Regions from separate parts of the Castellaniella sp. MT123 genome, predicted to be linked through region 1. Evidence: predicted binding sites of a transcription regulator. Region 1 holds the regulator's gene; the other holds the start of a gene.
What was found. The regulator FliA, encoded in region 1, starts transcription of late flagellar genes. The targets are predictions, from matches to a motif close to CTAAAGTTTNNNNNNNNNNNGCCGNTA.

Region 1 (5,270 bases):
TGCGACATCGGAGCCGCCCCCCATGGCCATGTCCGGACGCCCGCCGCCCTTGCCGCCCACCTGGGTCGCCACGGCGCCGATCAAATCGCCGGCCCTGACGCGCGCCGTGAGTTCAGGACTGACCCCCGCCACCAGGCTGATTTTGTCATCCGTCACGGCGGACAGCAGGATCACGGCGCGTGGCAGTTTTGACTTGAGCTGATCGACCATGCCACGCAACGCCTTGGGATCAACGCCGTTCAGGCGGGTGGCCAATAGTTTGACCCCTGCCACGTCGATGGCTTGCCCCGCCAGATCGGAGCCTGCGGCGGCGGCCAGTTTATCCTGCAGCCGTTCCCGTTCCCGTTCGATCTGGCGGGTCTGCTGCTGCAGGGCGACGATGCGTTCGGGTACGCCGGCCGGCTGCGTCTTGAGCAGACTGGCGGCCTGATCCAGCACCCCTTGGGTCTGCTGGACCCAGGCCAGCGCATTACGACCGGTGATGGCCTCGATCCGGCGGATGCCGGCGGCCACGCCGCCCTCGGCGACGATCTTAAAGAGGCCGATATCACCGGTGCGGGCAACGTGTGTGCCGCCGCACAGCTCGCGGGAAAAGCCAATGTCCAGCACGCGCACGACGTCGCCGTATTTCTCGCCGAACAGCGCCATCGCGCCGCCCGCCACGGCCTCGTCATAGCTCAGATGCTGCGTGACCACCGCCTGATTGCCCAGCACCTCGTCGTTGACGATGGATTCGACCTGGGCGATCTGTTCAGGCGTCAGGGGCGCGTCGTGGGCGAAGTCGAAACGGGTCTTGTCCGGATCCACCAGCGAACCGCGCTGCTGCACATGATCGCCCAGCACCAGGCGCAGGGCTTTGTGCATCAGATGCGTCGCGGAGTGATTGCGCATGGTGTCGGCCCGGCGCTGAACATCGACGTGTGTCTGTACGACATCGCCCACCGACAGGGTGCCTTCGATCAGACTGCCGTGGTGACCGAACACCGTGCTCTGGATCTTCTGGGTATCGGCGACCTGAAAGCGCGCGGACGCGCCGCTGATCAGGCCGGCATCCCCCACCTGACCGCCGGATTCCGCATAGAACGGCGTCGCGTCCAGCACGACGACAGCATCCTGGCCCTGGGCGATCGACGGCACGGAGGCCCCGTCGACGTAGAGCGCGGTGACGGTCGCCTGGCCGTCCAGGTGTTCATAACCATCGAAACGCGTCGCCACGCCATCGTAGGCGAGGTCGGCGGCGGCTTTGAACTTGCCCGCCGCACGGGCCTGTTCGCGCTGACGCGCCATCGCCGTCTCGAAACCATCCAGATCGACCTGGATCTTGCGTTCACGGCAGATGTCGGCGGTCAGATCGACCGGGAATCCGTAGGTGTCATACAGCGTGAAAAGCGTCTGGCCGTCCAGCGGCTGACCCACCGGCAAATCGGCCAGGGCCGCTTCCAGGATCCGCATGCCGTTTTCCAGCGTTTCGCCGAAGCGTTCTTCTTCCTGGCGCAGCACCTGCTCGACGCGCGCCTGCTGCGCGGCGAGTTCGGGATAGGCTGCGCCCATCTGCGCGACCAGGTCGGCCACCAGCCGATAGAAGAACACACCCTTTTGCCCGAGCTTGTGACCATGGCGCAAGGCACGTCGGATGATGCGCCGCAGCACGTAACCCCGCCCCTCGTTGCCAGGGATGACGCCATCGACCACCAGAAAACTGCACGCGCGGATGTGGTCGGCGATGACCTTCAGCGAGTTATCCGTCAGGTCTGCCGTGCCGGTTTCCCGGGCCGCGGCGCGGATCAGGTGCTGGAACAGGTCGATGTCGTAATTCGAATGCACGTGTTGCAACACGGCGGCGATGCGCTCCAGCCCCATACCGGTATCGACGCAGGGCTTGGGCAACGGATTCATCGTCCCCTGGGCATCGCGTTCGAACTGCATGAACACCAGGTTCCAGATCTCGATGTAGCGATCGCCGTCTTCTTCGGGCGATCCCGGGGGGCCACCCCAGATCTCCGGGCCATGATCGTAAAAAATTTCGGAGCACGGACCGCAGGGGCCTGTATCGGCCATCTGCCAGAAATTGTCCGACGCGTAGCGCGCACCCTTGTTGTCGCCGATGCGGATGATCCGTTCCGTGGGCACGCCCACCTGCCGCGCCCAGATGTCGTAGGCCTCGTCGTCTTCCTGGTAGACGGTGACCCAAAGCTTGTCCTTCGGCAGGCCGTAGACCTCGGTCAGCAAGGTCCAGGCATACAGGATGGCATCGCGTTTGAAGTAGTCGCCAAAACTGAAATTGCCCAGCATCTCGAAGAACGTGTGATGACGCGCGGTGTAGCCGACGTTCTCGAGATCGTTGTGCTTGCCCCCGGCGCGCACGCAGCGCTGCGCCGTCGTGGCCCGCTTGTACGGCCGGGTGTCCTTGCCGGTGAAGACATCCTTGAACTGGACCATGCCGGCATTGGTGAACAGCAGCGTCGGGTCATTGCCAGGCACCAGCGGCGAGGACGGGACGATCTGGTGTCCCTTCGACTCGAAGAAGGACAGGAATTTCTGACGGATTTCGGATGTTTTCATTCGTTTGGCCGCGATGGGGGAAACTAGCCTTCCATTATAGGATGAAGAATGAATGGCTTTTCGTATGCATGGCTTTCCGCGCGATGCGGCCACGGGCGCGGTCCCATTCACCCCGGCCTGCATGCACACCGGGGATGACGGGAAAGACAAAAACGGCCTACAGCGCCTCGATGGCCGGATAGAACTCGCGGTTCTCGCGCATCATGCGGGCATGCACGTTTTTCAGCACCACGTTGGCGTCGGTGCGAAAGCCATCGGGATCCTTCGTCAGCAGCGTGGCATTGCCCCAGCGGCGCGCAAAATTGATAAACGCACTGGCAATGCCATGCATGTCGTTCTGATAAGCCCGGCTCATGCCGGCCATGCGCTCGTCGCCGCTGCGCTCCAGCGAGGGATACAGGATCCGATCCTCGACAGCTAGATGCTGGGTCACCACCTGCGACAGCGCTTTAAGATTGTGGGCGATATCAACTGCGTGGTCGGCAACGCCCTGATGAGCCAATTTTCGCAGCGCCGCGATGCCGCTCAGGATTTCAACATGGTGGTTCTTGAAGCGATCGATATTCATGACGAGATTTCCTCTTCCAGATGAAACGACCGTTTCGGCCGCATAAGATATATTTTAAATAAACCTTATTCAACGCACAAGATGCGATTGAGGTCTCGCGACGTGCCCGAGCCCTACAACAGATAGTCGTAGTCGGTTTCGCCCGCGTCGGGTGCCCAGGAATGGCTGGACAGCCAGGCGCGGATCCGGGCCACCGCCTGGGAACGCAACTGGGATACACGGCCCTCCGTGACCCCCAGGACCGCCGCGATTTCCTTCTGGTTCAGATCCTGCTCGAACTGCAGAGACAGCAGCAGCTGTTCGCGTTCCGGCAGGTTGCGGATGGCCGCGATCAGCACGTTACGCAACCCGTCGCGCATCAGCCAGTCCAGCGGATTGTCGGCGCGGCTGCCTGCCGCTGCATCCAGCACAGCCGTCCCATCCTGGCCTTCCCGATGCTGCGCCAGGTCTTCGACCATCAGAACCTGCACACCCTGGGCATCTTCGAGCAGGGACCGATATTCCGCCAGATCGACCCCCATTTCCGCTGCGATTTCCGTTTCGGTGGGCTGCCGCAGCAGCCTGTGGCGCAAAACCTGCACGGCCTTTTCGATCACGCGTGCCTTGGTTCGCACGCTGCGCGGCAGCCAGTCCTGACCTCGCAGTTCGTCGAGCATGGCGCCGCGAATCCGCGTGATGGCATAGGTCTCGAACTGCGCATCGGCTTGCTGCTGATAGCGGCGCACGGCATCGAGCAGCCCCATCATGCCGGCTTGCATCAGATCATCGAGTTCGACGCTGGCTGGCAACCGGCCGATCAGCGCCAGCGCCTGCCGGCGCACGAGCGGCGCATATTGAGCAATCAGCTGGTCCTCGGAATGAGGCATCGCGCAACCCATGACACACAAAATAAAGCTGGCAGTATGCACCAAGCCGGCCTGAATCATCATCCTGAGCAGCCTTGCATTCACCCGGGATTTTGAGGGAAAGGCGGCCTTCCCCCCCACTCGGGACCGGGACTTCCGACCACCCTTCTCTAAACTTTTACAGTTTCGCGCCGTTATGTTCGATTGAGAAACCAAGCCGGATGGCATCGGGCGGCGACGCGCCGGTCATTCTTTCGGAACACGTGGACCACTTCCGCAAAGGAACTTGCATGATTCACTCGATCGGAAACCAACTGACCTCCGCCAGCCTGGGGCTAGCCCCCGCCGCGTCCGAACGCACCGGCGCCAAGCCCGAGCCGGCCACCCAGGTCCCCCCCCCCGAAAACGCGCAGTCCAGCCCGTTTCCCCAGGCCGACCAGCGGCACCTGACCGGGAAGGCCTCCCCCGAACTGCCGAAATCCTCGTTGGAAAAGGCCCTGGAATCGGTCAACGACAGCCTCAAGGCCTGGTCCACCGGCATGCGTTTCGAGATGGATAAGGATGCCCAGCGCCTGGTGGCCTCGATCGTGGACAACGACACCGGCAAGGTCCTGCGCACCATCCCATCCGAGGCCGTCCTGCGCATCGCCAAAATGATCGTCCAGTTGCAGGGCTCGGGGGTCGACACGAAGGCGTGAACCGCCACGTCGTCAAGCCCCTGAATTATCACTGAATCGCACCGCACCCGCCGGTTTTGCCACCCGCAATTCCAGGCATAATGGATCAAACGGAGTACGCACCATGGCAACCATCTCTTCCCTCGGAATCTCGGGTCTCCCGCTGAACGATCTGCTCACCAATCTGCAGAAAAACGAAAGCCAGGTCCTGACCGTCATCCAGAACCGACAAATCGCTGCACAGTCCAAGCTTTCCGCCTACGGCAAGCTGCAGGGCGCGATCTCCGCGTTCCAGAAAACCGCCGACGCGGTGGGTAAAACCGATACCTTCGGCACGATCGCCGCCACTCCCGGATCCGATGCCATTTCCGCCACCGCGACCAGCCAGGCGATCCCGGGTCAGTACTCAATCCAGGTCGACTCCCTGGCTTCGACTCAGACCATGGTGTTCGGCGGCCGCGCTGATCGCACGACCAATATCGGCACGGACGGCACGCTGAATCTCACCATCAACGGCAAAACCCAGTCCATCGATCTCACCGGCAAGAGCACATCCCTCGATGGCCTGGTCAGCGCGATCAACGGCGACCCGAACATCGGCGTCAACGCCACCCTGGT
Region 2 (5,270 bases), 230 kb from region 1:
CAAATAGGCCGTGGTCGTGCCGCTAACATACTGTTCATCACTGACCGAGATCGTCCGGCTGCGGTCAGACACGACCGTGACCTTGTCTTGCGCGCCCCCCGTGGTAATCGTGACATCCGCCTTGTAGTAGGCGTACTGACCGGACAACAGCTTTTCCTCAACGAAATAGTATCCGCCCAGATGCACCAGATTCATGTCCGGGTTGCCCACCTGATCCGTGCCATCCAGGCTCATCGTATAGGCCGCAGTCGCCAGGGATACCGCCGGCGCGGCCTGCAGCGGCTGCGACACGGGCCCCGGTAACGAGGCTTTGTCAATCGAAACACCGGTCTTGGCCTGAGCCGTGATCTGATGCTGATCGCCATGAATGGTGAGCTCGGCCTCACGGTAATAGGTAGTGCCTGAGACCTGATGCTGGATCCAGTATTTTCCGCCCGCGGTCACCACCGCGGCGCCGGACAGCGACAAGGCCCCACCGCCCTGGTCCAGATACTGCCAGCTGCTGATCGATTCCTGCACTGTAGCGGCCACGACCGCGCTATCCACACCGAGCGTCACCGCACTCTTTCGAGTGTCCGTATCGTAGGATGCGTTGATACGCACTTCCTGCAGGCGCCCGCCATTGCCATCCAGTTGCACCACTTGGCGACTGCTGGGTTGCGACATGCGCACCACATTGGGATTGTTGGTGGGCGGCACATAGCTGACGGATGTCCGGGCCGCATCATCCAGATCGATCCGATAAGAACTGCCCGCCAGCGTCGAAACCGGCGTGATCCGGCCAGGGAGTCCCTGCACAGTCAGATCCAGCAAGCCGAGCTCTCGCACACTAAACCCCGGTGGACGCATGTCGAGGGCAAGCTGATCGCCGTCGTCAGCCCCTACCTGTAGGGCGCGCTGCCCGGCGGTGCCATCCAGCAAGGAAATCCCATTGAACGAGGCCGATTGATTCAAGCGCTCGATCTCTTTGAGATTCATGTTGATCTCCGCCTGAATCGCATCCCCCGCGTCACCCGCATACTGCCCGCTCAGTCCCTGAACCGACAGTTCCCGAATCCGCTGCAGCCTGGCATTGATCTCTCCCAAGGCCCCCTGCGCCGTTTGGGACAAGGAAATGCCGTCATTCACATTGCGAGAGGCCTGCGTTAGCCCCTGAATCTGGGATGTCATGCGGTTGGCAATGGCCTGGCCGGCGGCATCGTCCTTGGCGCTGTTGATGCGCAGGCCGGAGGAAAGCCGCTGAATCGCGGCCTGCAAGGCGGAACCCGAGTTTTCCAGGTGGTGCTGGGCCGTCAAGCCGGGCAAGTTGGAGCGAACAGTCAGCATCGATACACAGGGTTATGGTTTGTTATCCATGAGCAGTCAGCCTGTTTAACGGCCGCTGTCAGCAAAAATTAAGGGAAAAAAAGCCCCACTTCCGTTGCCGGAGTGGGGCTTTCCTGCTGTGCAGCCTCTATACCATCAACAATGGCGGAAAGGCTGTTGACGATGTGCCGATTAACGCAGCAGCGTCAGCATGGTCTGCGGGGCCTGGTTGGCCTGCGCCAGCACGGCGGTACCGGCTTGTTGCAGGATCTGGCCGCGCGTCATGTTGGAGACTTCGGTCGCGTAGTCGGCGTCTTCGATACGCGAACGGGCCGCCGACAGGTTGGTGACGGTATTGTTCAGGTTCGAAATGGCGGATTCGAACCGGTTCTGTACGGCACCCAGCTGGCTGCGCAGGGAATCAACGCTAGCGATTGCGCTATCGACCGTAGCCAGCATATTGCCGGTGCGGCCACTGCGCAGGTCCGACAACGCCATGGTATCCGTCTTCAGCGAGAAGGTGGCGGTTGCGGTGCTGGTGACGGCGTCTTGCGGGTTGAGCGCGACGTAGAAATCCGCAGAAGTTCCGCTGGCGACAGTCAGACCATTGTTGGCCAGGTTGGTCGACTCTTGGGCGCTTGATGGTTGAATAGTCACTTTGGCGAACCAGTTGCCATTCGAGTCAACGAGTGCATTCCCACCGACAGTGACGCTGCCGTTGGCAACACCCAGACGCCCGGCCAAAGTGTTCGCAGTTGCTTCGGAAACCGCAGAACCGGTGACACTGGTGGTAGCACCGTAGGCCTTCTGGAAATCGGCAGCGGCGGCATTGGCAGTCGTGCCGGCGGGGCCGGTGACATTGAACGTCGACAGGCCGAGTGCCTTGCTGTCAATCTTCTTCAGATTGATGTTGATGGTTTCATTGTCATTGGCACCAACCTGGACGGTCAGCTTTTGGTCGCTGGCCAGCACCTTGACGCTGTTGAATTGCGTCTGCCCCGACACACGATTGACTTCATCCAACCGCTGATTGATTTCATCCTGGATGGACTTCAGGTCGCTGGCGGAGTTGGTCCCGTTGGCAGCCTGCACGGAAAGCTGACGAATCCGCTGCAGGTTGTTATTGATTTCGTTCAACGCACCTTCTGTTGTCTGGGCGATGGAGATGCCATCGTTGGCATTGCGGCCGGCTTGCGTCAGGCCGTTGATGTTTGCGGTGAAGCGGTTGGCGATGGCCTGGCCGGCGGCGTCGTCCTTGGCGCTGTTAATGCGCAGACCGGAGGACAGGCGCTGGATGGCGGAACCCAGTGCGGACTGGGACTTGGCCAGGTTGTTCTGGGAGACCAGAGCAAGGTAGTTGGTGTTGATAACAGCCATGAAAGACTCCTAAGTGGTTCGGCGAAGATCCGCCCTTGTTGCCCAGGATGACAAACCGAGTGACCTCCTGTTCCACCTGGTTAACGGCAAGAGGGCTCTCAACTTTAGGGATCTACAAAAAAATCATCCTGAACCTAATGACCGGCTGGGCAAGCCGCAGCCACCGTCAACTGGCAGGCGCGGCGGGCGCCGTCAGCCGCGCCCTGCCCAACCGGCAAACATCTGCGTGTAAGCGCCCTCGACACGACCAACAAACCCCTGGGTATCCGCCAGGTCACTGGAGTTCACTTCATCGATCAACCCGGCCTTGTTGAAGAATTTATCCGCCATTATCTTATCCGCAAGAGACACCGCCTTCTCTATGTATTTTTCCTCGGTGTCGGCCACCCATTCCGGATGACCGACACTGGTCAGGACCGATGCCCCGATGCGGCCAACACTGGGCCTGTCAGCCAGCGTGATAAAAGGCACACCCATATACAGCATGTCGAACAGGGTCGTTCCTGAATTATGGGGAAAACAATCTAGGCCGATGTCGGCCTTTGCAAGTGACGGCCAGGGCGGCGTGGCAAATCCCATATAAATCCGATCCGAAGAAATTCCGAACCCTAGAAACCTTAACCGTATGTCATCGCAAACCCCTGCGCTCCCAAAGTCCATGCTGTTGAGCACCAGCCTGGACCCGGGCACCTGACTCAATATGCTTGCCCAGCAACGAATGACCCTATCGTTCATTCTAATCACTCTGGAAAGGCTGATAAAGGTAATGATCTTATTTGACACCTGCGCAATCTGATCTTCCCGCTGATCCTGAAGAAATTCATTGGGAATTCCAGGCCTGTATGTTGCCCACGTTCCCTTAAGTTTCCAAACCTTTTCCGCAAACAGGGCCTCGAAACCTTGCGGGCACAGCACTTCATTGGCCAAATAATAATCAATGGCAGACAGGCCAGTCGTATAACCAAACCCCAGCCACGACACGGAAACAGGGGCAGGCTTCAGTGCAAACACGCCCAGTCTATTTCCCGCCGTGTGTCCTGCCAGGTCAACGAGTATATCTATTTCGTCATTTCTGACCATATCGGCAACCTGATTATCCTTTAGATTATATATGTTCCTCCAGTGATCAGATAACGACCTGAAAATTCCCGTATGGCCATCCTCAATACTCACGTTGGAATATGAATATATGACAAAGCGATCTCTATCATGATATTTATAAAGCGGATTGATGAATTTCGCGACCGCATGATCCTTGAAGTCTGGAGACACATATCCAATCCTTATCTTACGACCGGTATCTTGTTTGTTGCCATGCGGTCTTTGATAGGCATATATTTTACGGAAGAATTCATTTTCAAAATTTTGATAAATCTTGAAAATTTGATCCGCACTCATGTCATGAGCATAATTAACCATGAAGAGCAAATTATTATAAGCCAATATTTTGGCTTCTCTGGCCAGCCTTTTATTTCCTATGATACCTTGGCATATGGCAATGCCCTCCTTTGCTTTGCCAAGCTGAGAATACAGAGACGCCAAATTGACAATCAAAGAAACAGATTCACTGTCTTTTTCCAATCCATCCTTGAAATATCTTTCCGCAGCTTCTATCATCAACGCATGGCGACACGCGACCCCCAGTGCATTATATAAATAGTCCGGAGACCGCTCTTTATACAAAATCGGTCTGGAAATACGCAAAGCCTCTATTGCATTTCCTTTAACCGCAATAACAAGAACGATGGACGGATAAAGATCAGGATCGGATGAAACCCTATCCCTTGAACGAAATGCAATGGACAATGCTTCATCATATTTTCCCTGATAAGCAAGACATCGGATAAGAATGGATAGGGGTCTGGCAAGCTCGGGGAGCTTTTTGCACAGTTGCTTTGCGAGCAATTCAGCCTTTGCATGATCGGCTGCCACAAACATGCTTTCCAAGTCCGCCAGTTGCTTGTATTGTCCCGAAGAGACTTTAATCTTCCTTTCATGGTTCAGTTGCCCGCGCAAGCTGCCGTGTATGTACATATGCAACAGGTACATCACCCAGCACCCATCAGCGCCGTCCTTATCCGACAGGATTCTATCCAGCAAGATAAGCCAGCAGTCTGTGCGACGCGATAACAAAGCCAGTTTATTCAGTTTTCGAAGTAATTCATAAGCGATGCTTGAATCGGAAACGATCAGATCGGAAAAGTCATTTTCCTTATCTATTCTTGCAATATCATCTACATCCTCGTGAGATTGATCAAAATTTACTCTATTAAGGAGCAAAATCTCTAAAAACGCCAGCGAAAGATGAACAGGATTGCCCCACGAGTCCAGTATATCCGCGTGAAACTGCTTGACTTGATCGTCACCTTCTGATCCGCGCGAAGCGTGCAGCTCTGATATTAACTCAGGTAGCGGGAAAACCCCTTCGGGATTGCTTGACGGGTCCGCATCGCCATCCATGCAATAGTTCAATGCACCGGCATCGAATTGCTCGGATATGATCGATAAGACTGCATCGGATGAAAGCTGACACAACGTCTGCAGATCTTTGACGCTTAGACTGGATGGCCAACTAGCAGCCAGCATAT

Region 2: the regulator FliA is predicted to act here: its motif matches at 1,373-1,399, upstream of ABCV34_RS04550 (flagellin).

What each region holds. Positions count from the first base shown of each region.
Region 1 covers NZ_CP154879.1:1,219,710-1,224,979, forward strand. The annotation lists gene alaS (alanine--tRNA ligase) at 1-2,562, opposite strand, end outside; gene ABCV34_RS05600 (hemerythrin domain-containing protein) at 2,720-3,130, opposite strand; gene ABCV34_RS05605 (RNA polymerase sigma factor FliA) at 3,244-3,996, opposite strand; gene ABCV34_RS05610 (flagellar protein FlaG) at 4,266-4,673, shown strand; gene fliD (flagellar filament capping protein FliD) at 4,777-5,270, shown strand, end outside.
Region 2 covers NZ_CP154879.1:986,278-991,547, forward strand. The annotation lists gene ABCV34_RS04550 (flagellin) at 1-1,326, opposite strand, end outside; gene ABCV34_RS04555 (FliC/FljB family flagellin) at 1,498-2,682, opposite strand; gene ABCV34_RS04560 (hypothetical protein) at 2,875-5,270, opposite strand, start outside.